Regions from separate parts of the Mesocryomonas lacus genome, predicted to be linked through region 1. Evidence: predicted binding sites of a transcription regulator. Region 1 holds the regulator's gene; each other region holds the start of a gene.

Region 1 (7,465 bases):
GGCCGACGTCGATGCCTCGCTCCCGGCCTGGAAGATCGAAGCCTACATCCCCGGCGAGAAGCACGGCACGCGCGAAGTCTTCGAAGAGAAGCTGCTCGCCGCCGGCTGCAAGTCGACCGGTGCCGCCGAGGCCTACAAGGCTGCCGGCATGGACGAGAAGGCCGTTGGCGAACAGTGCCACTCGGTCCGCAAGGACGGCGCTGCCATCGACATCGACGGTGACTACAGCGAGACCCTCGCCCGCATCGCCGCCAACAAGCAGGGCGTCGGCGTCTTCGGCCTCGCCTTCTACGAGCAGAACCAGGACAAGCTGAAGGTCGCGACCGTCAACGACATCGTGCCCTCCGTCGAGACCATCTCGACCGGCAAGTACCCCGTGTCGCGCCCGCTCTTCTTCTACGTCAAGAAGGCGCACATCGGCGTCGTCCCGGGCCTGAAGGAATATGCCGACTTCTTCCTCTCCGAGCAGATGATCGGTGCCGACGGCCCGCTGGCCCAGTACGGCCTGGTGCCGGCGCCGGATGCCGAGCGCGAGTCGTACCGCACCGACTTCGATGCCGGGAAGACCATGTAAGCAGTGACCGCGGGTACCCGGCCTCGCCGGGTGCCCGCACCTTTTGCTGCCGCCGCTTCAGGGCGATCGCCCCGCCTGAACCTTGCGAAGATAGGGATATTCGGTGTCAATTTTTGCGATTGTCGTAATCGTCTTCCTGATCGGGGCGATCGGCGCTTTTCTGGCGCAGAAGAAGAGCCGCGGGCTCCAGATCGAGCCCGGCCAGAAGATGCACTCGCGGCCGGCCTACCACGGCTCGTTCGTGTTCTGCTGGGCGGTCGTGCCGGCGCTCATCGCGCTCCTGATCTGCCTGATCGCCGCCCCCGTCGCGATCAACCGTAATCTTTCCGCGCACATGCCGACCGCTGCCGCCGACGGCGCCGCGCCCGCGAACGTGGATCTCGCCTACGAGATGATCGGCGCCATCGGCAACGGACTGCGCCTGCTGCCCTCCGACGAGCAAGCCGCTGCCTCGAGCCTGCCGGTGTCCGAGCTGCGCCCGCTGCTGCAGCGCCGCGGCATCGCCGTCGCGTCCTCGACCGAGGACTACATGGTCGCCCTAGCGGTCGAGAAGAACAAACTCGAGGACTATTCCCGGCTGGCGACGACCATCCTCGTCCTGGCGATGGCGCTGGCGGGTGCCGCCTACGGCCTGTCGAAGATCGCGGTCCGCCTGCGCGCCCGCAACCAGGTCGAGACCGTCGTCCGCTCGATCCTGATCCTCTGCTCCTCGATCGCCATCCTCACCACGGTCGGCATCATCGTCTCGATGTTCTCCGAGGCGGCCGACTTCTTCTCCCGCGTCAGCCCGCAGAGCTTCTTCTTCGGCACCACCTGGGACCCGCGCTTTGCCGGCGGCAGCGGCCAGGAAGGCCAGTTCGGCCTGATCCCGCTCTTTGCCGGCACGCTCTACATCGCCTTCGTCGCCATGCTCTTCGCCGTGCCGATCGGCCTGTTCGCCGCGATCTACATGGCGGAATATGCGAGCTCCAGCGTCCGCTCGGTGGTCAAGCCGCTGCTCGAAGTGCTCGCGGGCATCCCGACCATCGTCTACGGCTTCTTCGCCCTCGTCACGGTCGGACCGTTCCTGCGTGACATGTCGAGCCAGCTGCACGGTCTCGTCACCGGCGACTATACGAGCTTCATCCAGGCGCAGAGCATTCTCACCGCGGGCCTCGTAATGGGCATCATGCTGATCCCCTTCGTGTCATCGCTGTCGGACGACATCATCACGGCGGTCCCCGGATCCTTGCGCGACGGCTCGCTCGGCCTCGGCGCCACCCGCTCGGAGACGGTGAAGCGCGTCATCCTGCCGGCGGCGCTCCCCGGCATCGTCTCGGCGCTGCTGCTCACCGCCTCCCGCGCCATCGGCGAGACGATGATTGTCGTGCTGGCCGCGGGCGTCGCCGCCAACCTCACCATCAACCCTTTCGAGGCGATGACCACGGTCACCGTCAAGATCGTCAACCAGCTGACCGGCGATCTCGTCTTCAACTCGCCGCAGACGCTGGTGGCCTTCGCGCTCGGCCTCACCCTCTTCGCGGTGACGCTCTGCCTCAACATCTTTGCCCTCTACATCGTCCGTAAGTACCGGGAGCAGTACGAATGACCGACGCGACCGTCGACGGCGCCCGCGCGCCAAGCCATGCCGCCCCCCGTCGCGACATCGGAATCAAGAAGCGCTACGCCGCCGAGCGCCGCTTCAAGACCTATGGCATCATCGCCATCCTGATCGGCCTCGCCTTCCTGGTACTGCTGCTCTGGAGCGTCGTGTCGAAAGGCTATACCGCCTTCTTCCAGACCGAGATCCGGCTGCCCATCACCTTCGAACAGTCGATCGTCGACCCGAAGAACACCGGCGGCAAGGACGACAAGGCGCTGATGATGGCCAACTATCCGCGGCTGGCGCAGAACGCCATCGTCGCGGCGCTGAAGATCGATCCGAACGACAAGGCCGCCGTCAAGGAAGCCTCCGCCCTCGTGTCGCAGGGCGTGCGCATCCAGCTGCGCAACGAGGTGATGAACGACCTCACGATCATCGGCCAGACCCGCGATCTCTGGGTGTTCGCGGACTCGAAGGTCGACAGCTCGGTCAAGGGCCAGTTCGACAACACCGTCGAGGAAAGCCGGCGGCCGATCAACGACCGCCAGCTCGGCTGGATCAAGCAGCTCGAGGAAGCCGGCCAGCTGGAGCAGCGCTTCAACTGGGGCCTGTTCACCTTCGGCGGCTCGAGCCGCGCTGAAACCTCGGGCGTCGGCGTCGCGCTGATCGGCTCGGCCTACATGATGCTGATCGTTCTCGCTCTGGCGCTGCCGATCGGCGTCGCCGCCTCGATCTATCTCGAGGAATTCGCCCCGAAGAACCGCCTGACCGACCTTATCGAGGTCAACATCAACAACCTCGCGGCGGTGCCCTCGATCGTCTACGGTCTGCTCGGTCTTGCGGTCTTCATCAACTATTTCGGCATGCCCCGCTCGGCCGCGCTGGTCGGCGGCCTCGTGCTCAGCCTGATGACCTTGCCGACGATCATCATCGCCACGCGGGCAGCCCTCAAGGCGGTGCCGCCCTCGATCCGCGCCGCGGCCCTCGGCCTTGGCGCCTCCAAGATGCAGATGGTGTTCCAGCACGTCCTGCCGCTGGCCGCTCCCGGCATCCTGACCGGCACGATCATCGGCCTGGCGCACGCCCTCGGCGAGACCGCGCCGCTGCTCCTCATCGGCATGGTGGCCTTCGTCGCCGATGTGCCGTCCTCGCCGCTGGCAGCCTCGACCGCCTTGCCCGTGCAAATCTACATGTGGGCGAACGAGGCGGAACGTGCTTTCGTGGAACGCACGTCCGGCGCCATCATGATCCTGCTTCTTTTCCTGGCTGCAATGAACCTTGCAGCCGTCATCCTTCGGCGGCGCTTCGAGCGTCGCTGGTAGAACGGTGGACAGAAATGATGGAAAATATCCAAGCGACACTCAATAAAGGTCCCGCCGTGCATTCAAACCGTCCGATCAAGATGAAGGGCGAGAACGTCACCGTCCATTACGGTGGCAAGCAGGCGCTGCATGGCGTCAGCCTCGACGTCCAGGATCGCCAGGTCACCGCGCTGATCGGCCCGTCGGGCTGCGGCAAGTCGACCTTCCTGCGCTGCCTCAACCGGATGAACGACACCATCGACCACTGCAAGGTCGGCGGTCTCATCACCCTCGACGGCGAGAACGTCTACAACCCCGCCATCGACGTCGTCGAGCTCCGGGCCCGCGTCGGCATGGTGTTCCAGAAGCCTAACCCGTTCCCGAAGTCGATCTTCGAGAACGTCTCCTACGGCCCGCGCATCCATGGCCTCGCCAAGTCGAAGACCGATCTGGAAGAGATCGTCGTCACCAGCCTGCGCCGCGCCGGCCTCTATGAAGAGGTCAAGGACCGGCTCGACGAGGCCGGCACCGGCCTCTCCGGCGGCCAGCAGCAGCGCCTCTGCATCGCCCGCGCGATCGCCGTGTCGCCCGAGGTCATCCTGATGGACGAGCCCTGCTCGGCCCTCGACCCGATCGCCACCGCCAAGGTGGAGGAGCTGATCGACGAGCTGAAGCAGAACTACACGATCGTCATCGTCACCCATTCGATGCAGCAGGCGGCCCGCGTCAGCCAGGTCACCGCCATGTTCCATCTCGGCAACATCGCCGAGGTCGGCCCGACCGAGAAGATGTTCCAGAACCCGGACGACAAGCGCACGCAGGACTACATCACCGGCCGCTTCGGCTGAACCAGCCGGCCGCGCCCCAAGACGGGCGCGGCCGGCGTATCCAATGATCCGCATCGCCGGCCGCGACCCGAGAGTCCCGCGACGGCGGCTGCGCCCAACGAGAACAGGGAGACGAACCATGGACGAGCACATCGTCACGTCCTACGACGAGGAACTGAAGTTCATCGTCCGGCGCATTTCCGAGATGGGCGGCCAGGCGGAACGCATGGTCGAGCGCTCGGTCGCCGCGCTCATCAACAGCGACTGGGGCCTGGCCCAGTCGGTTGTCGCGGATGACCTGATGCTCGACGCCGCCCAGCGCGAGCTCGACGAACGCGCCATCATGACCATCGCCAAGCGTCAGCCAATGGCGCAGGACCTGCGCGAGATCGTCGGCGCGATCCGCATCTCCAGCGACCTCGAGCGCATCGGCGACCTCGGCAAGAACATCGCCAAGCGCGTCATCGCCGTGCACGAGCACCAGCAGCCGATCAAGCTGGTGCGTGGCATCGAGCATCTCTCCGAGCTCGCCATCGAGCAGCTGAAGGAAGTGCTTGACGCCTATGCCAGCCGCGACCACGTGCGCGCGCAGGCTATCCGCGAGGCGGATGAAGAGATCGACGCGATGTACACGTCGATCTTCCGCGAGTTGCTGACCTACATGATGGAAGATCCGCGCAACATCACCGCCTGCACGCATCTCCTCTTCAGCGCCAAGAACATCGAGCGCATCGGCGACCACGCCACCAACATTGCCGAGACCATCTACTACATCAAGACCGGTGAGCAGATGGAATCCGAGCGACCGAAGAGTGACACCACCCCGTCGATGACCGTCGGCGTGAAGGATTCCGGCCCGTCGACCGGAAACATGTAGGAACAGGCAGATGAACGCGCGCATCGTCGTCGTCGAGGACGAGGAGGCCCTGGGCGTCCTCCTCCGCTACAATCTCGAAGCCGAGGGCTACACCGTCGAGGTCATCGACAATGGAGACGAGGCCGATCTTCGGCTGAAGGAGCAGACGCCCGACCTCATCATCCTCGATTGGATGCTGCCTGGCATTTCCGGCGTCGAGATCTGCCGTCGGGTACGCGGCCGGCCGGCGACGGAACGGCTGCCGATCCTGATGCTCACCGCCCGCGGCGAGGAGAAGCAGCGGATCCAGGGACTGACGACGGGCGCCGACGACTACCTCGTCAAGCCCTTCTCGATGGCCGAGCTGATGGCCCGGGTGCGGAGCCTGCTCTGGCGCTCCAACCCGCAGAAGCTGTCCGACCATCTGACCGCCGGCGACATCAAGCTCGACCGCGCCAACCATCGCGCCTACCGCAACGGCCGCGAGCTGAAGCTCGGACCGACCGAGTTCAAGCTGCTGCAGTTCTTCATGATCTCGCCCGGCCGGGTGTTCTCGCGCGAGCAGCTGCTCGACGGCGTCTGGGGCCGCGACATCTATGTCGACGAGCGCACCGTCGACGTCCACATCGGCCGCCTGCGCAAGGCCATCAACCGCGGCCGCCAGCGCGACCCCGTCCGCACCGTCCGCGGCGCCGGCTACTCCTTCGACGAGCATTTCGCCGCCGTGGTGCCGACGTTGCAGCGTAGCGCCGACGACGAGGGCAAGATGGCGCTGGCCGAGCGTCAGGCAAGCGAGGGCTGACGCCGCAGTTTTAGGGAACGCAGCTCCGCTCACCCTCCGCCGCGAACCGCCGGACCAGCCTTGCCCGGTGACGGGTCCTTGAAATCCTGCAGGACCGTGCCGGCCTCGTCGGCCTGCAGGCTCGCGGCGCTGCCGGGGGCGTCGACGAAGGCGAGCACTGCCTCGGCGTAGCCGACCGGGTCCTCCAGCGGGGCGGAGTGTCCAACATTCGGGAGCAGCAGGAAGTGCGCGCCGGGAATGGCATTGGCGATCATCTCGGTATGCTCTCGGCTGATCGCCTCGTCGTGGTCGCCGATGACGATCATCGTCGGCACGGTGATCGAGGCCAGCTGCGCCAGCGTGAAGTTCGGCTCGTTCGCCCAGAGCGCGAAGATTTCGTCGTCGATGTTGTCGTAATGGCCGAGCGCCGGCAGCGCCTTGCCTTCCGCGATCGCCTTGCGGTTGGCGAGGGCGCCGTCGGGCGTCACGTTGGCGGCCTGGATGAACATCCCCGACAGCCGGTCGGGGTGGTGGATGGCGATGTCGAGGCCGATGATGCCGCCATCGCTCCAGCCGACCAGCGATACTTTCGGCAGCTTCAGGAGATCGAGGAGCTTTAGGTAGTCGCGCGCCATCAGGTGATAGGTGATCGGCTTCTTGTCGCGCGTCGAGCGGCCCTGCCCGCGGCTGTCGGCGACGATAACGAGGTGATGCGCCGAGAGCGTCGCGATCTGCTGCCGCCAGACGTCTCCGCTGGCAAGGCCTCCGGGGATCAGCAGGATCGGCGGCCCCTTGCCGTAGATCTGGTAGAACATCGAGATGCCGTCGACATGCGCAAAGCCTGAATCGCGTGGTTTGACGAGCTTCAGCCGCGCTTCGGCTGTCTGGACCCCACCCACGCTCATCGCCAGTGCCAAGGCGCAGAGCAATCCGACGATCCGTTTCATGGGCGGCTCCATGTCCAAATTTTCCCAATCCTGAGCGCTTGCGCGTTGCAGCACAAGCATTGGAAGCGTCGAAAGATCCGGCTTTCCGTGCCTCCGGCTCGGCGCTGCAGGGTCTTCAGGCAGGCGGACACTCTCCCGTCAAGCACGACTGCGTGAGCGGCTGCCGGGAGCGCGCCAGGGCATGGAGCGCCGAGGCGTATTGCAACAAGTGTTGGCGAAACCCCGCCAAGCTTGTATCTCCGGCGCAACGCATCAAAAGATGAGACGCTGGACATGACCGACACACCCAAGGCCGAGACCTCCGAGACGCCAGCCACCGAGACGGCCGAGCAGGCGGCACCGATGGCCGACATCGCCTTGCCCGACCGCCTTGCGGCCGATCCGTCGAGCCCGTTCCACAATCCTGAACTGCTGGCGATGGGGATCGGCGTCCGGTTCAAGGGCGTCGAGAAGACCAATGTCGAGGAATACTGCGTCAGCGAAGGCTGGATCCGCGTTCCCGCCGGCAATGCGAAGGACCGCCGCGGCAATCCGATGACGCTGAAGCTGAAGGGCCCGGTCGAGGTCTATCTGCGCGGCGAGGACTGAGGGCGCCGG
Region 2 (7,465 bases), on a different contig from region 1:
CCCGGCGGTGGAGGAAATCCTCTATCCCGCCATGGAGGATTTCCAGCTCGACCTCATCATCGGCGAGGGGCCGGCAGCACGCTCGGTAAAGATCGACCTCGCAAAGTTCACCCTCGTCGCCGCGACCACCCGCGTCGGCCTCCTGACGACGCCGTTGCGTGACCGCTTCGGCATTCCCGTCCGGCTGAACTTCTACACGGTCGAGGAGCTGGAGCTGATCGTCAAGCGCGGCGCCCGGATCATGGGGCTCGCGCTGTCGGACGACGGCGCCCGCGAGATCGCCCGCCGCTCCCGCGGCACGCCCCGCATTGCCGGGCGTCTGCTGCGCCGGGTGCGCGACTTCGCCCATGTGGCCGAGGAGGGCATCGTCGACCGCAAGATCGCCGATGCCGCACTGACCCGGCTCGAGGTCGACAGCCTCGGCCTCGACCAGCTCGACCGGCGCTATCTCGACCTGATCTCGTTGAACTTTGGCGGAGGGCCGGTTGGCATCGAAACCATCGCCGCGGCGCTCTCCGAGCCGCGTGATGCGATCGAGGACATCGTCGAGCCCTATCTCCTGCAGCAGGGCTTCCTCCAGCGCACGCCGCGCGGCCGGGTGCTGACCGCCCACGCCTTCCGCCACATCGGCCTCGCGGTTCCGCAGGGCTGGCAAGGAGCACAGACGACGCTGTTCGAGGAGGCGCCGGACGTTGATTGATGTGAGGGTTGGAACGGGGCGGCGCCGGGGTGACGTGATCGCCACCTAGTAGCCCTTCCTTTAGGCGTTAAAGGACTTGGCTCTCCGCCCGTTTCGTCATCCCGGGCTTGACCCCGGATCCATTCCTTAGCGGTGAACGAGAACGGTCCGGTGGACCTTCCGTTCTGCACCGACTTGGCAGTGACGGCGATTTGGAATGGATCCCGGATCAAGTCCGGGATGACGGCCTTCTAGCGTGGTTGCTCTCGGTTTGAGCCCCCGCGCAGACTACGCACCAGTCGTCGATTACTTCAGCGCCGCCGACTTCTCGGTCGTCTTGCCGACCTGGAAGAACAGCGTCTCGCCCGACGAGTCGTCCACGCCGTCATTGTCGGTGACGATGGTCATCATGCCGTCCGCGTCGATGGCGAGGCCCTCGACCTTGTCGACGACATAGCCGTTGGTCGCCGACGTCAACGCCGGCACCAGATCGCGCACCAGTTCCTTCGTCACTACCGGCAGCGCGCCGCCAAGGGCCGCGGGCTTGAGGTCGGCGATCGCGACGCGGGTGATCGCCTTCAGCTTGGCCGTTTGGCCGATGCCGTTGTCGCGCTCGATGAGGTAGACGTGATCGCCATGCGCGGTGATTTCCGACAGGCCGGTCCACAGGCCGTCTTCGGCCGCGTCGAGCGGGTAGAGTACGGCGCCCCAGGTCTTGGCGGCCGGGTCGTAGGAGACGAGCTTGGTCTGATTCTTCGGGTCGTTCTTCCACGGCCGCTGGATGGCGAGCCAGATCTTGCCGTCGACGAGGGTCACGCCCTCCGTGCCGAAGCGGGTCTCGCCTTCAAGCAGTTCTTTCGGGAAGGCGATCTCCTCGGTGATGGCGCCCTTGGCGTCGACGTGCAGCAGCGCGTGGGGCACTTCCTTCTCGGTGTTGCCTTCGCTGCCGAGCCAGAAGCCGCCCTTTCCGTCGAGCGCGATGCCCTCGAGGTCGAGCTTCTTGGCCGGCTTGCCGTCCCGCGTGACGATGGTGGTCGCGGTGATCTTCGCCGGCTTCTGCGAAGCGTCGACCGTGTAGATGCTCGGCGCTGCCGAATAGACGGAGTCGCTGATGGCGTAGAACTGGTTCGACGTGCCCGCCGCGACGAGGCCGGACAGCGCGCCAAAACCCTGGATCTTGCCGTCGACGTCCTGGCTGACGATCTGCGGATAGGCGGCCGTGCCCTCGGCGCGCTCGTAGAGCATGATGTGCGAGCGGGCGGCGCCGTCCTCGACGAGATCGTTCTCGTTGGCGGTGACGAGAAGGTTGCGCGATGCGATGGTGGTGGCGCCTTCGGGCGCGATGCCCGACGGCAGGATCTGCGTCAGTTTTGGTTCTGCGCCGGTGTCCTCGTAGACGCCGACGACCGAGCCGCGCTCGGAGAGGACGAAGAGGAAGTCCTGGCCGTCGAAGGTGCCGGTGGCGAGCCCTTCCGGCTCGATGCCCTTCTTGTCGGCGCGCTTGTCGGGGAAGTGGCCGAGGCGGGCGACGGCCTGCTCGAAGGACGGGCCGGACTCGTAGGAGACGCTGCCGTCGCGGTTGTAGATGGTGAACGAGCGCGTGCCGCCCTTCCAGTCGCCCTCGTTGGCGGCGGCGATGCGGTCGCCTTTCAGCCATTTGACGGTGTCGGGCTCGCGGGGGCGTGCCTCGACCGATCCGGAGAAGTCGAGCTTGCCGTCCTTGGCGGTGTCGACGCCCTCGACCGCGAGGCTTCCAGCGGAGAAGTGCGAGGTCACCGTGCCGGTCTTGCCGTCGACGATGACGATGTGGTTGTTTTCCTGCAGCGAGACGACGATCTCGCCCTTGGAATTAATGTCGACGAATTCCGGCTCCGGATCCTCGGGCGAGACTTCGGCAAGGCCCGTCATCTCGATCTTTTTCAGACCGGCGCAGTCCGGCGCGCCGTCGGCGGCAAGCGGCACGGTGACGAGGAAGCCTGCGGGCATCTGCGGCAAGGCGCCGTCGTTGACCTCCTCGTCGCGCTCGTTCTCGATGGCGATCGCGGCAAAGCTGCCGTCCGGCGCGACGGCGACCGAATCCGGCTGGCCGCCGAGCTCGCAGACCGGGCTCTGCGCCTTGGTGGCGATGTCGACCGCGCCGAGCTCGCCCGACGGGTTCGCCTTGGTCTCCGACGTCCGGAAGCCGACAAGGGCCTTGCTGCCGGCGAAGGCGACCGAGGTCGGCTCACCGTCGAACTTGACGTAGCCGGCGCCCTTCGGCGCCTTGGGGTCAGTGATGTCGACGAAGCCGATGCCGCCATGCGGGCTGTCTGAATAGACGAGCGTCATGTCGTCCTTGGAGGCCGAGACGATCTCCGAAGAGGTCGGAGTCTTCGGGTCGGTGCTTTCCGGAAGGTTGCTGGCGACGGGAAACGAGGCGATCCGGTTGAACACGGGTTCGGCCGCAGCCGCGAGCGCGGTGGACGCGAGCAGCAAAGCGGCGAGGGAGGCAGTCTTCGGGAAGGTCATCGGTTCTCTCGGATAGCGGAACGGTTGTGGTCCCTAAGCAGCTCCGCGTGACAGGCCGATGACACCACCGCCCGGCATGACAAATCCAGCGCGATCTCCTATTCCGGCGGCATGACCGATCATCTTTCCGGACGGCTGACCGATTACGGCCATGCGCTCGACGTGCGCGTCTACTTCGAGGACACGGACTTTTCCGGCGTCGTCTACCACGCGCGCTACCTGCACTTCCTGGAACGCGGACGGACCGACTTCCTCCGCCTGAAGGGCATCGGCCACCGCGCGCTGGCGGAGGGCGCCTTCGGCGAGCCGATGGCCTTCGCCGTCCGCCACATGGATATCGACTTTCTGCGCCCCGCCCGGATCGACGACGTCCTGACCGTCGAGACGCGCACGGTTCTCCTCGGCGGCGCGCGGATCATTCTCGATCAGCGAATTTTCGCGGGCGATACGATGCTGGTCGAAGCAAAAGTGAAGGTCGCCGTGATCTCGCCCGAGGGCAAACCGCGCCGCATGCCCGAGGCGGTTTCGGCCATTCTGGAGCGGCCGATGCCGCTGCCGTGACGGCACCGCAACAATTCGCAACGATTGCTTAACGTTAATGCTGTTTGAATAGCCGGGCTCAAAGCGCTGATGTCGCTTGCCATTCTTTCGCTTGATTCAAATTGTTAGAGCATGGCGGGTCTTCTGAAGCACTGAGCCTAACAGCGGAACGGACAGGTGGTCCGGGACGACGATGGTGCATCGCGGTCCACACGGCCGCACGGCTGCTTCAGCGGCATCGATTCGAGGGTCAATCGCATGAACGAGATCGCGCAGAGCGCTTTGGCAGCTCCGGAGCACGGCGTGGGACTGTGGGATCTGTTCTGGCAGGCCGGCTTCATCGTGAAGATGGTCATGCTCGGGCTGCTGATGGCCTCGGTCTGGACCTGGGCGATCATCGTCGACAAGACCATGCGTTTCGGTGCTTTCCGTCGCCAGCTCAACACTTTCGAGAACAATTTTTGGTCCGGCCAGTCGCTGGAGGAGCTCTACCAGACCCTTTCCGAGCGCAAGACCACGGGCATGGGCGCGCTGTTCGTCGCCGCCATGCGCGAGTGGAAGAAGTCGTTCGAGAAGGGCGCGCGCTCGCCGATCGGCCTCCACAACCGCATCGAGAAGGCGATGGACGTCACCCTGGCGCGCGAGATGGACAGCCTGGAGTCGCGGCTCGGCTTCCTCGCCACCGTCGGTTCGGCCGGACCCTTCGTGGGCCTGTTCGGCACGGTGATCGGCATCATGACCTCGTTCCAGGCGATCGCCGCCTCCAAGCAGACGAACCTTGCCGTCGTCGCACCCGGCATCGCCGAGGCGCTGCTCGCCACCGCCATTGGCCTCGTCGCGGCTATCCCCGCGGTTATCGCCTACAACAAGCTGTCGGCCGATGCGGGCAAGCTCGGCATGCGCCTCGAGGCCTTCGCCGACGAGTTCTCGGCCATCCTGTCGCGTCAGATCGACGAGAAGACCCCGGCGCGCTGAACGCCCGACGACACGCGAGCGCCACCGCGGCGCTCTCAAGCTGACACGATCGGAGCGTAGAGCTTCGAGGGCGAAGGAGCCGACGATATGGGCATGTCCACAGGCGGAGCGGCATCGGGCGGTTCCCGTCGGCGCAGACGCCGCGGGCGGGGGCCGATGAGCGAGATCAACGTGACGCCGATGGTCGACGTCATGCTGGTGCTCTTGATCATCTTCATGGTCGCCGCACCGATGCTGACGGTCGGCGTTCCGCTGGAGCTGCCGAAGACGGCGGCAAAGGCGCTTAACGCCGAGACCCAGCCCATCAGCGTCTCCGTGCGCGGGGATGGCATGGTGTTTATTCAGGAGACCGAGATCGCCGAGGCCGAAGTCGTTTCCAAGCTCACCGAGATCGCCAAGACCGGTTACCAGGAGCGCATCTTCGTGCGCGCCGCCAAGGACGTCGACTATGGCAGCGTCATCCGCGTCATGGCGCTGATCTCGGCCGCCGGCTTCACCAATATCGGTCTCGTCACCGATACCGAAACCACGAGCTGATCGAACGGCTATGAAGTCCGGCCTCGTCACATCCTCTGTCCTGCACGTCGCGCTCCTCAGCTGGGGTCTCTGGTCGATCTCCGGCCCGAAGCCGCTTGACGCGAGCTATGCCGAGGCGCTGCCGGTCGAGATCATCCTGTCGGACCAGTTCGAGGGCGTGAAGGGCGAGAAGAAGGCGCCGGTCTCCGAGAAGCCGGCCCCGACCCCGACGACGCGCCCGGCCACGCTGCCGATGCCGGCGGAGAACACCGGCGACAACGAGGCGGATCTCGACACGCCGCCGACGCCCGACAAGACGCGCAACGTGACCCCGCAGACCGGTGGCGCAAAGCCCGTCGCGCAGCCGAAGGTCGAGCCGAAGCCGGAGCCCGAGGCGCCGAAGGTCGCCGAGGCGCCGCCGCCGCCGAAGCCGCCTGAGCCGAAACCCGAGCCGGTGAAGGAAGCGGCCAAGCCGACGCCACCGAAGGAAGTCACGCCCGAGATCGACCCGCTCGCCGAGATGATCGCCGAGGATAAGACAGAGCCGACGCCGGAAGAGCAGCCAAAGCCCGAGCCGGCGCTCGAGAAAGTGCCGGTGCCGGCTGCCAAGCCGCGTCCGCCGGCCCCGGTGAAGGTCGCCGACGCCAAGCCAGCAGAGACCAAGACCGAGACTCCGAAGCCTGCCAAGCAGAACAAGTCCGACTCCAAGAAACCGAGCGAAGCCGACAGCGATTCCGACTTCGAGGCGATGGCGGCCGCCGTGATCAACAAGCAGAAGGCAGCCGGTGGCGGTGCCAAACGCTCGACCGAACAGGCCTCGCTCGGCAGCGAGCGGACGACCGGCACCAAGCTTTCGCGCAGCCAGCTCGGCGAGATCCAGGGTCTTTTGAACGAGCAGATGCGGCGCTGCTACTCGGTCCCCGCCGGCGGCGCGGAACCGGATTCGCTGAAGGTCTCGATCAAGATCCAGTTCGATCCGTCCGGCGGTCTCGTCGGCGCGCCGGAGATCATCCGCGGCGGAGGCGGCTCGGGTGCCGAGCGGATTGCGGCGGAAGCGGCAGTGCGTGCGATCCGTCGCTGCGCCCCGTTCAACCTCCCGGCCGAGATGTATGCCGGCGGCTGGGAAGAAACGACGCTGAATTTCGACCCGAGCGCGATGTATTGAGAACCTGAGGCCTTGTCGCGGCGCGGCAAGGCACGAGATCGAGGCGCATGTCGACCCGCTCGGCTGCTGTCCTCTACCCGAGTTGATGAAGGTCTGACATGAAAAGAGAACTCAAGCTGCTGTTCGCCGCGCTGGCGCTGTTCGTCGGTACGGCCGCGACGCTGACGCCGGCGTCCGCCGCCATCGAGATCGACATCACCAGCGGCAACGTCGATCCGCTGCCGATCGCGATCAACAGTTTCCAGGCGAGCGGCAAGGTCGGCCAGCAGATCAGCCAAGTGGTTACCGCCGATCTGAAGCGTACGGGCCTGTTCGCGCCCATCGATCCCTCCGCCTTCATCCAGAAGGATCTCGGTCCGGATGCAGCGCCGCGCTTTGCCGACTGGACGGTGATCAACGCCCAGGCGATCGTTACCGGCAAGGTGACGCCCGAGGCGGATGGCCGACTGCGCGTCGAGTTCCGGCTGTGGGACACGTTCGCCGGCACCCAGCTCGACGGGCAGCAATTCTACACCACCCCCGACAACTGGCGCCGTGTCGCCCACATCATCGCCGATGCGATCTACGAGCGGCTGACCGGCGAGAAGGGCTATTTCGACACCCGCATCGTCTTCGTCTCAGAGAGCGGATCCAAGACCGCCCGCGTCAAGCGTCTGGCGATCATGGACCAGGACGGCGCCAACGTGAACTATCTGTCCGACGGTTCCGACCTCGTGCTGACGCCGCGCTTCTCGCCGAACCGCCAGGAAATCACCTACATGTCCTTCGGCAAGTCGGAGCCGCGGGTCTATCTCCTGCAGCTCGAGACCGGCCAGCGCGAGGCGGTGGGCAACTTCCCCGGCATGACCTTCGCACCGCGCTTCTCGCCGGACGGCCAGAAGGTGATCATGAGCCTGCAGCAGGATGGCAATGCCAACATCTACGCGATGGACCTGCGCTCGCGCGCCACGACACGGCTGACCTCGACCACGGCGATCGACACGGCGCCGTCCTATGCGCCGGACGGCTCGCGGATCGTCTTCGAGAGCGACCGCGGCGGCCGCCCGCAGCTCTACATGATGGGCACCGACGGCTCCGGTCAG
Region 3 (7,465 bases), on a different contig from region 1:
GCATTGCCCGCTTCCTTGCGGCGCTCGATCGGGCCGACAAGGAGCCGAACGACGTTCCCGAAGTTAGGGTCCAGCGCATCGGCGAGAAGATCGCAGGCCTTCGCCGTCAAATGGCGTTCCTGCGTCAGATGCAGACCCAGGTAGAGGCATCGGACGCGGGCCAGGTCTCGCTGACCGACCCGGATGCGCGTTCTATGGCCACCAGCGGACGCGGCACCGGTATCGTCGGCTACAACGTTCAGATCGCGGTGGATCCCGACCATCATCTCGTCGTGGCGCACGACGTCGTCAACGAAGGCCACGACCGCACGCAGCTCGTATCAATGGGCGCCAAAGCCCAGGAGGCGATCGGTGCTGAAAAGATCACGGTCGTCGCCGATCGTGGCTATTATAACGGCGAGGAGGTTCTGGCCTGCGAGGGCACAAGCATCCTGCCTGTCATGCCTCGGGCCGACACGTCGGGCCACGCCAAGAAGGGCCTCTTCGTTCGCGCGGACTTCACCTACGACCCGGTTGCCGATCACTCTGTCTGTCCCGCCGGCGCGCTGTTGACCAAAGCCAAGGTCCGTTCTGACAGGCATGGCGACATCGACCACTACCGTAACCTCGACGCCTGCCATGCCTGCGCGATGCGGGAGCGGTGCACGCCCGAGAGGGTAAAGCGGATGAAGCGCTGGCGGCACGAGGGCGTGCTGGAGGCCATGCAGAAGCGGCTCGACGTGATGCCGGACGCCATGGCGGTTCGTAGGGCGACGGTGGAACACGTGTTCGGCACGCTGAAGGCGTGGATGGGCGCGACGCCGTTCCTGACGAAAGGGCTCGGAAACGTCAGAACCGAGGTGAGCCTCGCCGTTCTGGCATACAACATGAAACGAATGATCCGTTTGTTTGGCACCGTCAGGCTCGTAGAGGCCATACCGGCCTGAAGTAGGCTGCTGTGTCGTTCCTCGCCCGCACTCAGTTGTCGTGCCAGACGTCAGTTACAGCGTTTCGACACAGCCTCGGTCGGAAGGAGATGGGCCGTAGCCCGTTCAGGCGATGACGCCGCCGCCATCCACCCGCACGGTGGAACCCGTAGCGAACGGTGTCGTCATCAGGAACAGTACGGCATTGGCGATGTCGTCGGGTCGTCCCACGGTCTTTGCGGGCAGGTTTGCCGTCGCCCGGTCAAACATAGCCTGCCGGGCCTCGTCCGACAGTTTCGACCACAGCGGCGTGTCGATCATGCCCGGTGAGACCGTATTCACCCGGATCGGCGACAGCTCCAGCGCTAGACCCCTCGCTAGGCCATCGAGCGCGGCGTTGATCGCGCCCTGCGTCACGGACGCGGCTGAGGGACGATCCGCGAGATAGCCGGTGATGAAGGTGAGCGACCCGCGCTCGGCGATCCGGGCGGCCCGCGCCACCCGGTAGGCACCCCAGAACTTGCTTTCCATTGCATTTCGCGCGTCCTCGAGCGGTAGGGTGCGCACTGGGCCGGTCGCCGTCTGCGCGGCCGACACGACGACGTGGTCGAAGGTGTCGCGGCCGGCGAAGAAGGTCTCTATCCCGTCGATGTCCCCGGTGTCGAGAACCGCTGCCTCGGCGTTCGGTCCGAGAGTGGAACGCGCCGCCTGGAGTTTGGCTTCGGAGCGAGAGGCGATCGTGACCGTCGCCCCCGCCCGGTCGGCCTGCTGGGCGATGGCGAGCCCGATGCCCGAGCTGCCGCCCACCACCAGTACGCGGCGTCCGTTGAGTTCCGTCATGGCTTGGTCCCTTTCCATCGGTCGATCGGTCCTAAAACGCTTCGAGCCGCCGATCCGGTTCAACTGTCGTATCGCGAATGAGGGCAGGGCGACGCTTTCCCAGGCGCCGACCTGCGTTCTAGGTTCAGATCTCGGGGAAGAGCCCCCGGACCGGGCTCACGCCTTCGAGGAGCGAGGCGACGTGCAGGATAATCGTCTCCGCATGCCAGGCGCCGACGACCTGCACGTTGATCGGCAGGCCCTCCCGGCTCGTTCCGAACCGCATCGCCAGACCGGGCAACCCAGTGACGTTAAGTGGCACGGTCGCGCCCTGGAGGTAGGTCGCGTCCACCTCCTGGCCGTCGATGGTGAACGTTTCCACCCCGTGCTTGTGCGCCGGGATCGGCAGCACGTGGGTGATCAGGGCGTCGAAGCGGGCGAAGTAGTCCGCGTAGCCGTCTCGCAGTCGCTCCGCAGCCTGCTCGGCGTCGATGAAGTCGGCCATCGAAGTGTCGGGCAGCGACAGCATGGTCTTCGACATCTTGTACATCTCGCTCTCGTGGCCGCGCGTCGCCTCGCGGAACGCGGGCTTCATCTCCATGACGTGCAGGCGATTGAACACGTCGAGGGCAAAGTCACGCTCAAGTGCCGGGATGCCCACCTGCTCGACGTGGACGCCAAGGTCCTTCAAGGCCTCCGCCGCCGCCTTCACAGTCGCTGCGACCTCGGGGTCGACAGGCCCGAAACCGGGACCGACCATCCAGCCGACACGAAGCGGGCGGTCGGGATGCCCCACAGTGCCTGCATTGAACCGACCAGTGATCGTCGCGAACGCATCCTCGCCGTCCGGCCCGGCGAGCTGGGAGAAGGCTAGCGCGACATCGCGCACCGATCGAGCCATCGGCCCGACATGCCAGAAGCGGCGTGGCGCACGCGGCCAGATGCCCGTCATTGGCACTCGGCCATGCGTCGCCTTCATGGAAGTGATCCCCGTCTGCGCGGCGGGACCGCGGACGGAGATGGCAAGATCGGTGCCCAGGCCGAGCGGCGACATGCCCGCGGCGATGGCCGCAGACTCGCCGCCGCTTGAACCGCCCGGCGTGCGACTCAAGTCCCAAGGGTTGTTCGAGCGACCGGACAGGAGATTGTCGCTCTCGATCCAGTACGAGAACTCGGGAAGGTTGGTCTTCGCGAGAAGGATGCCGCCGGCCTGCTTCATGCGGGCAACGCTCGTGGCGTCGCGGTCCGGTGTCCGTCCCCGGAAGATCGGCGAGCCGCGTTGCGTCAGGACCCCGGCGGTGTCGATCGAGTCCTTCACGGTGAACGGGACGCCGTGCAACGGCCCGAGCTCCTCTCCGGCCAGCACGGCGGCTTCCGCAGCCTTGGCCGCGTCGAGCGCGCCTCCAGCGACAGTTACGATCGCGTTGATCGTCGAGTCGATGGCCTCGATGCGATCGAGGTGCGCCTGCATGACCTCGACGGGCGAGACCTCCTTCGTGCGGATGAGTTGGGCGAGCTTGGTTGCGTCAAGGCGGGTGAGTGAGGCAGTCATCGCTGGGCTCCTATCTATCAGTTGATAGACAACCCGTAGAGCTTCACATATCGACCGTCAACGTCTATCTATCATTTGATAGAGAAGATTTGCGGAGAGCGATGATGGGTTCGAACATGAAGGAAGACATCATGGCGGCGGCCAAGCTTGCCGCGCAGGCTCATGGCTACACCGGCCTGAACTTCCGCGAGCTCGCGGCCGAGGTAGGCATCAAAAGCGCGAGCATTCATTACCACTTCCCAACCAAGGGCGACCTCGGCGCGGCGGTGGCGAAGCGCTACTGGGAGGACTCGGCTTCCGTCCTGGACGGCATCTGGAATGGCGGAGCCGGTGCTTCGGAAGCCTTGAGGGAGTATCCGAACACGTTCCGCCGGTCGCTTGAGAACGGCAACCGCATCTGCCTGTGCAGCTTCATGTCCGCCGAACACGACGACCTGCCGGACACGGTGAGGCAGGAGATTTCCCGCTTTGCCGAGATCAACGTGGCGTGGCTGACCAAGGTCCTGTCGGACGCGACCGACATGGAGGCCGACGCGTGCGAGCGCCGGGCCCGCGCCATCTTCGCTGCCGTCGCCGGCGCCCAGCTCATGGCCCGTAGCCAAGCCGACGTCGCCGTATTCGACAACCTGATCGATGGCTATTGGGATGCCGGGCTGCTGCCGGCTTGAACGCATCGAAGAAGGCCGGCCGAAACCGAGCCAGCTTCGTAGGGCGAGGGCCAATCGTTCGGCCGTCACGAGGTCGACCAACCCCGGGACATCGCCAGCATGAGGCGTGATTTCCAGTGGAGATACGGACGCAGATCCCAACTGGACGGGTGCCATGACCGCTCACCGAGAACGTCCGCTGTCGGGATCCCATCACGCTGCCTTGTAAGGCAATGATGGGTCGATAGCTGTAAGTCCGGTATCGGCTGCCACCTCATGCTGCGCATGCCTTTACTGAGACCGCAGCAGTTCATCGTTGAGTACCGATCCGTCGTCTTCGATTAACTCCAAGTCCGAGATCCCGTCCATATCTCCCACGGGAGGTCCGTTTAGGAATTCATCAGGATCGAATGCGCAGTCGATGTCTGCGATGCCAAGCTCGTGCAACGTCATGGCATCTGTGGGCGGGCGCTTCGGGGGCATGGCAGCTCCGTTGCTGTGGCCGGGCGCTGGACGTCGCCGCCCTACCAGACTCAATCTACCACGTGACAGCTTGATGAAGGGTCGATCTCGGGCCTTTCATTCCAAGCTTTCCGGACGCCCCGTCAGCACAGATGCACAGATCGGCCAATCGGCGAAACGTCTTGTCTACTCCCGGACGCCTTCAGCTCGCGACAAATCAACCTTCATCGGATTGTTAAATAACTTCCTTACGAAAGGTAAATGCGCTCAGCCATTTTGCAGCATGCTGCGAGTGGCACTGGTTGCAGCCTCTCTGGAGACGTGCCGTGGCTATGATCCTTTCCGGTGCTCCATGGCTCACCCGGCTCTTCGGTGCCGTCCTTCTTGTATGCTTCGTCGGGCAAGCGAAGGCGGATCCAATCCAGGGGGCCGGGTCGACGTTCGCGGCACCGATCATCCAGAAGTGGTCGCAGGACTATGAGGCGGCGCGGACCGACGGCGGCGACTTCACGTCGCCGGACTGGAAGGTCGATTACGAACTCGTCGGATCTCTCGCCGGCATTATGCGTCTCGACCAGCCCGAACTGGATTTTGCGGCGACGGATGTCCCGCTGGCGGCGGCAGAACTTTCCAGGCACGGGCGGCAGCAGTTCCCGATCGTCATGGGCGGCATTGCTGTCGTTGCCAATATCGACGGCATTGAGCCCGGCGCGCTGCGGCTAAGCGGCCCGGTGCTCGCCGACATCTATCTCGGCAAAATCGCGAAGTGGTCCGATCCCGGGATCCGCGCTCTCAATCCGCAACTCCCGCTTCCCGATAGCGACATCTCCGTCCTGCATCGCCAGGACGGCTCCGGCTCTACCTTCGCCTTTACCCAGTTCCTTGCCGCCGCAAGCCCAGAATGGAAGGAAAAAGTGGGCGCCGACACGCTGGTGACCTGGCCCGTCGGCACGGGAGCGAAAGGTACCGCAGCGCTTCTTTCCGCGCTTAGCACCACCAAGGGCGCGATCGGGTACGCCGAATTCGGCCAGGCGCAGCGCGCCAAGCTTGTCTTTGCCGCCATCGAGAACAAAGCGGGGCGGTTCGTCACGCCCGAACCCGCGGGTGTGGCGGCGGCCGCCAGCAGCGCCGACTGGTCCGAGGCGAACGCTTTTGCAGCCAGCCTCGGAGATGGTGGCGGCGACGGCGCATACCCGCTGAGCGTCGCGACCTTTGCCGTTCTTCCCGTGGCAGGCAGGCCCGCCCAGCGGTATCGCCGGGTGCACGACCTCTTCCGGGTGGCCTTTAGGCAAGGCGACGAACAGGCCCGGGCGCTCGGCTACGTGCCGCTTCCGGCAGACCTCGTCAGCAAGATCGAAAGCTATTGGGCAACCATCCCGGTCGCGACACGATAGGCCGCCCGGCATGGCGCCTCCGAAGAAATAGCAGAGGGCGCCGCGTCGCCCGCAGTCGTAGCCCGTAGGGGAGCAAGCCGCATGGAAGTCAACATCTTCAAGGACATCCTTGTCCCGGTGATCGGGGGGCTGGGCATCTTCATGCTGGGCCTCGAATTCATGGCCAATGGCATCCAGGCGCTGTCCGTCAACAAGATGCGCGCCTTTCTCGCCAAGGCGGCGGGGACTCCGATCAAGGGCGTGCTCGCCGGCACCTTCATCACCGGCATCATCCAGTCCTCCACCGCGATGACCGTCATGGTCGTCGGCCTCGTGAATGCCGGCGTCGTGGGGCTCAGACCCGCGATCAGCGTGATCATGGGCGCCAATATCGGCACGACCCTCGGCAATGGCCTGATTGCGTTGCCGCTCGGTCCGCTGGGGCTCATCCTCGCGGGCGTGTTCTCTCTGGTCTACTGCTTCTCCAACAACGAGCGGGTGCGCAACATCGCGCTCGCCTGCATGGGCTTTGCGCTCATCTTCTACGGCCTCAACCTGATGACGGGCGGCCTGCGCCCCCTGCGCAACATGCCCGAGGTGATGGACCTCTTGCAGACGCTGCGAGCGGACAGCTTTGGCAACCTCCTCAAATGTGTCTTTATCGCCGCCGGTGTCACCGCAATGATCCACTCCTCCTCGGCGACCATCGGCATCGTCATGGGCCTCGGCGCAGCGGGCGTGCTCGACTGGACGACGGCCGTTGCCTTCTCTCTCGGCGCCGACCTCGGCACAACCATCACTTCGTGGATCGCCTCGCTCAACCTCTCCAAGAACGCCAAGCGGGCCGCCTACGCCCACATGTCGTTCAATGTGATCGGCGTCTGCGTGACGGTTCCTCTGTTCTTCGTCTCTATCGAGGTGCTGCGCTGGGCCATGCAGTTCTTCGGCGGCGATCCAGGCATTGCTGTGGTCGTCGACGGCAAGGAGACGTTCCCCCTCGTGCCCGTGGCGGTCGGTCTCTACTCGACCTTCTTCAACATCTTCAACGTGCTTCTGCTCTTCCCTTTCATCGGAGTGTTCGACCGGGTGCTGTCGCGCATCGGGCACAGCTCGGCCGAGGACGTCGAGGACTATTCGGTGCCGCGATTCCTCGACCGCAAGCTCGCGGGCGACTTCGCCGCGGCGATCCCGGCCGTGCAGAAGGAAACGGCCCGACACCTCGAAGCTGGCGCGCTGTTCCTCGATATCGCCCGCAAGAGGAAGGAAGCACCGTCGGATCCTGGCGAGCATTACCTTGCAACCGACATCCTCAGCCGCGACATCCGCACCTACACCGCCGACCTGATGAAGAACGACATGCCGTTCGAGCAGCTCGATCTCGTCGCCAGCCTGATCGAGGAAGCCGACTTCACCGCCGCGCTAACGGAGTCCCTGCACCAAGTGGCCCGCCGCGTCCGCCGCGAGAGCTTCGGCCCGGAAGCGGAAAAGATCGTCCAGACGGCGCTCGATCGGCTGGATGCCGATCTCGGCGAGATCATGCCGAAGCATGGCGTTGCCGATGCCCGGCTGCCGGCGGGACACGTCGCTTTCCCGGATGTCGGCGAGCTGCGTGCCCATACCCTTGCCCTCGGACCGAACGCCGGGGCCGGCGAACGCGGCACGATACTCGCTTTGCTGGGTTCGGTGGAGCGCGCCGAACTTCTGATC
Region 4 (7,465 bases), on a different contig from region 1:
AGTAGCCGATCCCAGTGGCGGCGCGCCAGCGCCGCCACCCTTTAGGGCCTTCACGGCGGCGCACCAGCGCCGCCGCCCCTGACGGCCTTTACGGCGGCGCACCAGCGCCGCCACCCCTTACGGCCTCTACGGCGGCCCCAGCGCCGCCACCTTTCCGGCGCTGCTTCGATGCGGCCGATCGACGCTTCGCGCTTGACCCCCAAGGCGATCCGGGCGAGATCGCTCGCATGGAAACCTTGCCGCTCCCGGACATCGACATCCAGCTCCTCCGCTTGAAGGATGCGCGCGATCTCGCGCCACTGCTCGCGGACTATGTGCAGGCGGTGTTTCGCGGCGCGCCCGGCGCGCCCGACAAGGTCTATGCCGAGCAGCTGCTGCAGGACCGGACGGCGGAGATTCTCGGCGCGCGGCTCGACGGCGAGCTCGTCGGCTTTCTCGTCTTCTACGACCTGCCGGACCCCTGGACCGGCATGCGCTCCGGCCTTGCCGACCACATCTTCGTCCACCACAAGCACCGCCGGAAGGGCATCGCCAAGGCGATGGTCGATCTCCTCGCCGAGGCCTCGGACACCCGCGGCTGGTCGAAGCTCGTGCTGCACGCGCCGCGCAACCCGGAAAACGGCCGCCAGCTCTACGAGCGCATCGCCGAGCCGGCGGACTGGTCGAGCTACGTCATCCGCTTCGACGACCGCTGACGGCCGGCGCCGGCAGGCGACATCTTGACGCCCTCCCGGACGGGAAGGCAGCCCAAAGGCGGGTAAATCGATTCAGGTCGATACCGCCGGCATTCTTGATTAGAATGGCTCTTGCTTTCGCAAGTGCGATACGCCTTTTACGACCTATACATTACCGGCGCCCGGGACATTGTTTCACGTGAGACACCGACGGGCGGCCGGACAGGAGGCAGATTTGTCCGAGTTGAAATCCGCAAGGCCGCTGTCGCCGCATCTGTCGATCTACCGGTTCCGGCCGACCATGGCGATGTCGATATTGCACCGCATCACTGGCGCGGCGCTCTATGTCGGCACGCTGCTGGTGGTCTGGTGGCTGGTCGCCGCCGCGAGCGGCCCGGAACATTTCGCCACGGCCTCCTGGTTCTTCGGCTCCTTCCTCGGCCGTCTCATCCTCTTCGGCTACAGCTGGGCGCTGCTGCAGCACATGGCCGGCGGCATCCGCCACTTCATCTGGGATACCGGCCACGGTCTCGACAAGGAAACCTCGACCAAGCTCGCGCTGGCGACGCTCGGTTTCTCCCTCGTCCTCACCGCGATCCTCTGGATCGCCGTCATCGTTATCTGAGGGGTACACCGATGAAAATGCGCACCGATCTCGGCCGCGTCCGCGGCCTCGGCTCCGCCAAGGAAGGCACCGGGCATTTCTTCACCCAGCGCCTGACCGGCATCGCCAACCTCTTCCTCATCACCGCTTTCGTCATCTTGCTGATCGCCTTGCACAACGGCACCTATGCCGACGTGCGCATCGCCTTCACCAACCCGCTGGTCGGGCTGATCATGGCGCTGGTCGTCGTCTCCGGTGCCGTGCACATGCGCATCGGCATGCAGGTGATCATCGAGGACTACGTGCATGGCGGCCTGCGGGTCATTCTGCAGATCCTCAACACCTTCTTCGCGATCCTCGTGGCGGCCGCCAGCCTGTTCGCGATCGTCAAGCTGAGCTTTGGAGCCTGACCCATGGCCGAGACCCACAAGAACGCCCCCGCCCCTGAAGGCCAGCCGCACCGCGGTGCCGGCCCAGGCATCAACGGCAAGGCCTACACCTTCACCGACCACAGCTTCGACGTCGTCGTCGTCGGCGCCGGTGGCGCGGGCCTGCGCGCGACGCTCGGCGCCGCCCAGGCCGGCCTCAAGACCGCCTGCATCACCAAGGTCTTCCCGACCCGCTCGCACACCGTCGCGGCCCAGGGCGGCGTTGCCGCCTCGCTCGGCAACATGGGCGCCGACAACTGGCGCTGGCACATGTACGACACCGTCAAGGGATCGGACTGGCTGGGCGACCAGGACGCCATCGAATACTTGGTGCGGGAAGCGCCGAAGGCGGTCTACGAGCTCGAGCATTTCGGCGTGCCGTTCTCGCGCACCGAAGACGGCAAGATCTACCAGCGGCCTTTCGGCGGCATGACCACCGATTTCGGCAACGGCCCACCGGCCCAGCGCACCTGCGCTGCCGCCGACCGGACCGGCCACGCGATCCTGCACACGCTCTACGGCCAGTCGCTGCGCTATTCCTCGGAATTCTTCATCGAGTATTTCGCGATCGACCTGATCATGGACGAGGAGGGCGCCTGCGTCGGCGTCGTCGCGCTCTGCCTCGACGACGGCACGCTGCACCGCTTCCGCGCCAAGAAGACGATCCTCGCCACCGGCGGCTACGGCCGCGCCTACTTCTCGGCGACCTCCGCCCACACCTGCACCGGTGACGGCAACGCCATGGTGCTGCGCGCCGGCCTGCCGCTGCAGGACATGGAGTTCGTGCAGTTCCACCCGACCGGCATCTACGGCGCCGGCTGCCTGATCACCGAGGGCGCGCGCGGCGAGGGCGGCTACCTCACCAATTCCGAAGGCGAGCGCTTCATGGAGCGCTATGCCCCCTCGGCCAAGGATCTCGCCTCGCGCGACGTCGTCTCCCGCTCGATGACGATGGAAATCCGCGACGGCCGCGGCGTCGGCAAAAACAAGGACCACATCTTCCTGCACCTCGACCATCTCGATCCGAAGATCCTGCACGAGCGCCTGCCGGGCATCTCGGAATCGGCACGGATCTTCGCCGGCGTCGACGTGACCAAGGAGCCGATCCCGGTGCTGCCGACCGTCCACTACAACATGGGCGGCATCCCGACGAACTATCACGGCGAGGTGCTCACCAAGAAGGACGGCAATGCCGACACCGTGGTCCAGGGCCTGATGGCGGTGGGCGAGGCGGCTTGCGTCTCGGTGCACGGCGCCAACCGGCTCGGCTCCAACTCGCTGATCGACCTCGTGGTGTTCGGCCGCGCGGCGGGCCTGCGCTGCGCCGAGACCGTGCAGGCCGGCGCCTCCCAGGCGCCGCTGCCGGCCAATGCCGGCGAGAACTCGCTCGCCCGGCTCGACCGCTTCCGCTACGCCAAGGGCTCGACCTCGACGGCGGACCTCCGCGACGAGATGCAGCGCACGATGCAGTCGAACTGCGCCGTGTTCCGCACCGGCGAGATCCTCGAAGAGGGCCACCAGAAGATCCACCAGGTCTGGAATGCCTCCGACGACGTCAAGATCACCGACCGCTCGCTGATCTGGAACACCGACCTCATCGAGACCATGGAATACGACAACCTGATCAGCCAGGCGGTCGTCACCATGGACTCGGCCCTTGCCCGCCAGGAATCGCGCGGCGCCCATGCCCGCGAGGATTTCCCGGACCGCGACGACGCCAACTGGATGAAGCACACGCTGTCGTTCTGCGACACCGAGGCGAAGACCGTCTCGCTGGAAGACCGGCCGGTGCATACCTACACGATGTCGAACGAGATCGAGTACATCCAGCCGAAGAAGCGGGTTTACTAAGCGCCCAGCCAAGGGCAGCACAGGACGGGTGAAAAGTGCGGGGCGATTGTACACAATGATTGTGTGCAATCGCCCTTTGCGTTTCAGGCCTTACGGGACCGCGTCGAACAGCACGCGGTTGACGGTCACACGGTTCGGCTCGTCGCCCTTGCCGCGGATGATGGCGTAGATCACGTCCTTCTGCGACCGGTCCCAGGCAATGCCCTGGCCGTGGTTGTCGAGCGGGACGGTGGCGACCCAGTCGAGCACGGGACCCATTTCCGGCAGTTGCATGACATAGGCTTCCGCGGGGTCGTGGCCGGAGAGGTAGAGCCTGCCGTCCGGGCCCCACGAGCCGCCGGAGTTCGACATGTCCTCGAACTTCTCGACGACGGCCTCGGGGATGGTCCACTGCTCCACCGGCTGCCAGTCGGCGTCGAAGCGGACGATCTGGGTGTTGTACTTGTTGCCGTAGGCGATCGGGCTCTTGCCGAAGACGCGGTTGTAGTTGGCAAAGCCGCCGTACCACCGGCCATCCGGTCCCTTGTCGACCCAGGTGAACGAGCCGATCTGGATGCCGAAGGAATGGGTCGCGACGTGGGTCAAGGTTGCGGCGTCGAAGATCTCGAGCGAACTCGCCATCGGCCATTCCGGATAATTGGAATGGGCGAGGTAGATCCGGCCGTCGACCACCGTCGCGCTGTCGAAATGCTGGATCGGGCCGCCTTTCGGCCGTTCCCAGGTCTTCACCAGCTTCTGCGTCCGCTTGTCGTATTTGGCGATCTTGCGGTTGTCGATCGCATAGAAGAAGTCGGCATCGACGGCGACCGCCTGGTTGGCTTCCGGCACGACGTAGGAGGCGATGCTTTCCGAACGCATTTGTGGCGGTTCGCCGGCGGCGAAGGCCGCGCCGGTGAGGGCGACGATGGCGACACAGGCGAGGGTGCGAAGGCAAGCGGGGGTCATGTCGGCACTCCGGGGCGGGATCGGTAAGCCTGACTGTCTAGGCCTGCGCGATGAAGCGCCCGTGACAGGCAGCGCGGTATGCCGCAGTCTTCAGGGCGCGGGACCTATACGTGGGACCTCGCCAAGCCGCTCCCATGGCGCTAGGTCTCGTGACGGGACACCGGCCAAACGGCTCTTCAAGCAGCCGACGATATCCTTGGGAGAATTTCATGCCTTCATTCATCCGCGCCGGACTGCCGGCCCTTTTCGCTCTCGGGCTGGCCATGCCGGCCCTGGCGCAGACCGCTCCGACGGCACCGATGGCGCCGGCCGCCGCGCCCGCGACCCCCGGCGCCGCGCCAGCAACCCCGGGAGCTGCGCCAGCGACCCCAGGCGCCGCGCCGGCAAAACAGTTCGAGATCCCGCGGGCGGGCGACAAAGCGACGCAGATCGAGCTGATCACCGGGCTGTGCGGCATCCAGATGAAGGAGATGTCGAAGGAGGCTTGCCACTGCCTCGCCGAGCAGACGCTGACCGGACTGTCCGATCCGCAGCGCGACTATCTCATCGCCACCGTCGTCGCGCCGCCGGTCGCCGACCGCATGCTGGCGGATGGCCGCGTCGGCCAGCCGGACCAGGGCGTCATCTTCGATTTTATCAGCAAGACGGCCGATTCCTGCGCCACAGGCAAGTTCGTCGCCAAGCCGGATGCGGCCGCCAAGCCCGCGATGCCGGCGGCGCCAGCCGTGCCGATGACGCCGGCAACCCCGGCCGTCCCCGTCAAACCCGCGCCGTAACGGGGAGGCGATCGGCCGCCCCCGATTAAATCGGTTCGCACGCGGATCGCGCCATGGGCTCCGGAAAAGCCCATGGCCGTAAGGGCCTTACAGTGGATTCCTTGCTGGTGTTTTGCAGTGCACGCTCTTATATCTGCATCGATTCCAAACTGGCACCGGATCCCGTCATGGTCGAGCTCACCCTCCCGAAGAATTCCCGGATCTCCAAGGGCAAGGTCTGGCCGAAACCGGAAGGGACGAAGAACGTCCGCGAGTTCGGCATCTACCGCTGGTCGCCGGACGACGGCGAGAACCCGCGGCTCGATACGTTCTACGTCGATCTCGACGATTGCGGCCCGATGGTGCTCGACGCGCTGTTGTGGATCAAGAACAAGGTCGATTCGACGCTGACGCTGCGCCGCTCGTGCCGCGAGGGCATTTGCGGCTCCTGCGCGATGAACATCGACGGCTCCAACACGCTCGCCTGCACCAAGGGCATGGACGAGGTGAAGGGCGCCATCAAGGTCTACCCGCTGCCGCACATGCCGGTGATCAAGGACCTCGTGCCGGATCTCTCTGTGCCCTATGCGCAGCTCCGCTCGATCGAGCCCTGGCTGCAGACCGAGACGCCGGAGCCCGAGAAGGAGTGGAAGCAGAGCCACGACGACCGCGCCAAGCTCGACGGTCTCTACGAGTGCATCCTCTGCTTCTGCTGCCAGACCTCGTGCCCGTCCTACTGGTGGAACGGCGAGCGCTATCTCGGTCCGGCCGTGCTGCTGCAGGCCTATCGCTGGCTGATCGACAGCCGTGACGAGGCGACCGGCGCCCGGCTCGACGAGCTGGAGGACCCGTTCCGGCTCTACCGCTGCCACACCATCATGAACTGCACGCAGTCCTGCCCGAAGGGGCTGAACCCGGCGAAGGCCATCGCCGAGATCAAGAAGATGATGGTCGAGCGCCGCGTCTGATCGCCGCGGCGAGCGTCCCGTTCCCGTGGGAGCGGGGTGCATCTGGCACGAGGGGAGGCGGCTTTGCATGGCTGGCTCCCGGGTGGGTGAGGAACCAGCAGAGGGTTGATCGGTTTAGCGGGGGAAGGCGCCCGGCATCGGCAAGACCGACGGCACTGGCGCTCAGATCCATCATCCGGAAGGACCCACCGTGGCCAAGTCTCCCACCGTCATGCTTCACCCGACCAAGAATCCGCAGAAAGAAAACGTCCGGGGCGCCATGGTCGCGCTGCTGCAGAAGCACCTTGGCACCGCGATTGACCTGTCCTACCAGGCCAAGCAGGCGCACTGGAACGTGAAGGGCATGAACTTCATCGCCGTGCACAAGCTGTTCGATGAACAGCATGAGGCGGTCGAAGCCTATGTCGACCTCATCGCCGAGCGCCTCACCGGCATGGGCGGCCAGGCCCAGGGCACCGTGCAGGCTGCAGCCAGCAACACGATCCTGCCAGCCTACGCGCTGGACATCGTGAAGTCGGAAGATCACCTGCGCCGCTTGTCGGATTCCTACGCCGCCTGGAGCGCGGCGCTGCAGGAGGGCATCAGCGAGGCAGACGAGGCCGGCGACGACCTGACCGCCGACCTGCTGACCGAGATCGGCCGTGGCATCAACACCGGTCTCTACTTCCTAGAAAGCCATTTCCAGGTCGAGGATGCCGGTCATTCGACCTGAGCCTTTCGGCAGTCTAGTTTTGAGAGGGCGGCGCGACAGCGTCGCCCTTTCTGCGTTTGAGGGGGATGCGATGACCGGCAGCAGGGGCGTATGACGCGAATTGTTCTCGTCGGTTGTGGCCATGCCCATCTCGTCGTCCTCAACCGGGTAAAGGCGTTCAGGGCGCGCGGGATCGAGCTGGTGCTGATCGATCCCGGCCGGTTCTGGTACTCCGGCCGCGGCAGCGGCATTCTCGGCGGGCGTTTCGACGCCGAAGCCGCCAGCCTCGATCCTTTCCGCCTGGCAAAGGCTTGTGGGGCGGACCTCATCGCGGACCGTGTCGTCGGGCTCGATCGTGCGGCCCGGACGTTGCTTCTAGCGGCCTCTCCGCCCGTCCCCTACGACTTCGTTTCCTTCGCCATCGGCAGCACGGTCCGTATGCCCTCGTCCTTCGAGGGAGTCGCCACAGCCGCAGTGAAGCCGATCGGCGGCTTGCCAGCACTGCGCGAGGAGATTGCGGCCGCACTTGGCGCGTCGCGGGTGCTCGTG

The links. Region 1 encodes PhoB, which activates phosphate uptake and scavenging genes when phosphate is short. Its sites were predicted from a motif close to TGTCATNNANCTGTCAT; they were not measured.
Region 2: the regulator PhoB is predicted to act here: its motif matches at 3,235-3,251, upstream of ACZLZQ_RS07025 (esterase-like activity of phytase family protein).
Region 3: the regulator PhoB is predicted to act here: its motif matches at 4,469-4,485, upstream of pstS (phosphate ABC transporter substrate-binding protein PstS).
Region 4: the regulator PhoB is predicted to act here: its motif matches at 4,553-4,569, upstream of ACZLZQ_RS18180 (cycloisomerase).

What each region holds. Positions count from the first base shown of each region.
Region 1 is NZ_JBUZWF020000003.1:726,146-733,610, reverse strand. Features, by position in the region: gene ACZLZQ_RS13160 (substrate-binding domain-containing protein) at 1-574, shown strand, start outside; gene pstC (phosphate ABC transporter permease subunit PstC) at 678-2,162, shown strand; gene pstA (phosphate ABC transporter permease PstA) at 2,159-3,478, shown strand; gene pstB (phosphate ABC transporter ATP-binding protein PstB) at 3,496-4,305, shown strand; gene phoU (phosphate signaling complex protein PhoU) at 4,424-5,161, shown strand; gene phoB (phosphate regulon transcriptional regulator PhoB) at 5,172-5,942, shown strand; gene ACZLZQ_RS13130 (alpha/beta fold hydrolase) at 5,972-6,868, opposite strand; gene ACZLZQ_RS13125 (DUF3297 family protein) at 7,211-7,456, shown strand.
Region 2 is NZ_JBUZWF020000002.1:413,435-420,899, forward strand. Features, by position in the region: gene ruvB (Holliday junction branch migration DNA helicase RuvB) at 1-700, shown strand, start outside; gene ACZLZQ_RS07025 (esterase-like activity of phytase family protein) at 986-3,187, opposite strand; gene ybgC (tol-pal system-associated acyl-CoA thioesterase) at 3,299-3,748, shown strand; gene tolQ (protein TolQ) at 3,995-4,702, shown strand; gene tolR (protein TolR) at 4,790-5,239, shown strand; gene tolA (cell envelope integrity protein TolA) at 5,250-6,383, shown strand; gene tolB (Tol-Pal system beta propeller repeat protein TolB) at 6,482-7,465, shown strand, end outside.
Region 3 is NZ_JBUZWF020000006.1:94,855-102,319, forward strand. Features, by position in the region: gene ACZLZQ_RS19465 (IS1182 family transposase) at 1-926, shown strand, start outside; gene ACZLZQ_RS19470 (SDR family oxidoreductase) at 1,032-1,745, opposite strand; gene ACZLZQ_RS19475 (amidase) at 1,870-3,276, opposite strand; gene ACZLZQ_RS19480 (TetR/AcrR family transcriptional regulator) at 3,381-3,944, shown strand; gene pstS (phosphate ABC transporter substrate-binding protein PstS) at 4,718-5,779, shown strand; gene ACZLZQ_RS19490 (Na/Pi cotransporter family protein) at 5,861-7,465, shown strand, end outside.
Region 4 is NZ_JBUZWF020000005.1:216,532-223,996, reverse strand. Features, by position in the region: gene leuC (3-isopropylmalate dehydratase large subunit) at 1-5, shown strand, start outside; gene ACZLZQ_RS18200 (GNAT family N-acetyltransferase) at 228-695, shown strand; gene sdhC (succinate dehydrogenase, cytochrome b556 subunit) at 910-1,299, shown strand; gene sdhD (succinate dehydrogenase, hydrophobic membrane anchor protein) at 1,311-1,688, shown strand; gene sdhA (succinate dehydrogenase flavoprotein subunit) at 1,692-3,557, shown strand; gene ACZLZQ_RS18180 (cycloisomerase) at 3,648-4,502, opposite strand; gene ACZLZQ_RS18175 (hypothetical protein) at 4,712-5,278, shown strand; gene ACZLZQ_RS18170 (succinate dehydrogenase iron-sulfur subunit) at 5,446-6,225, shown strand; gene dps (DNA starvation/stationary phase protection protein Dps) at 6,416-6,937, shown strand; gene ACZLZQ_RS18160 (NAD(P)/FAD-dependent oxidoreductase) at 7,028-7,465, shown strand, end outside.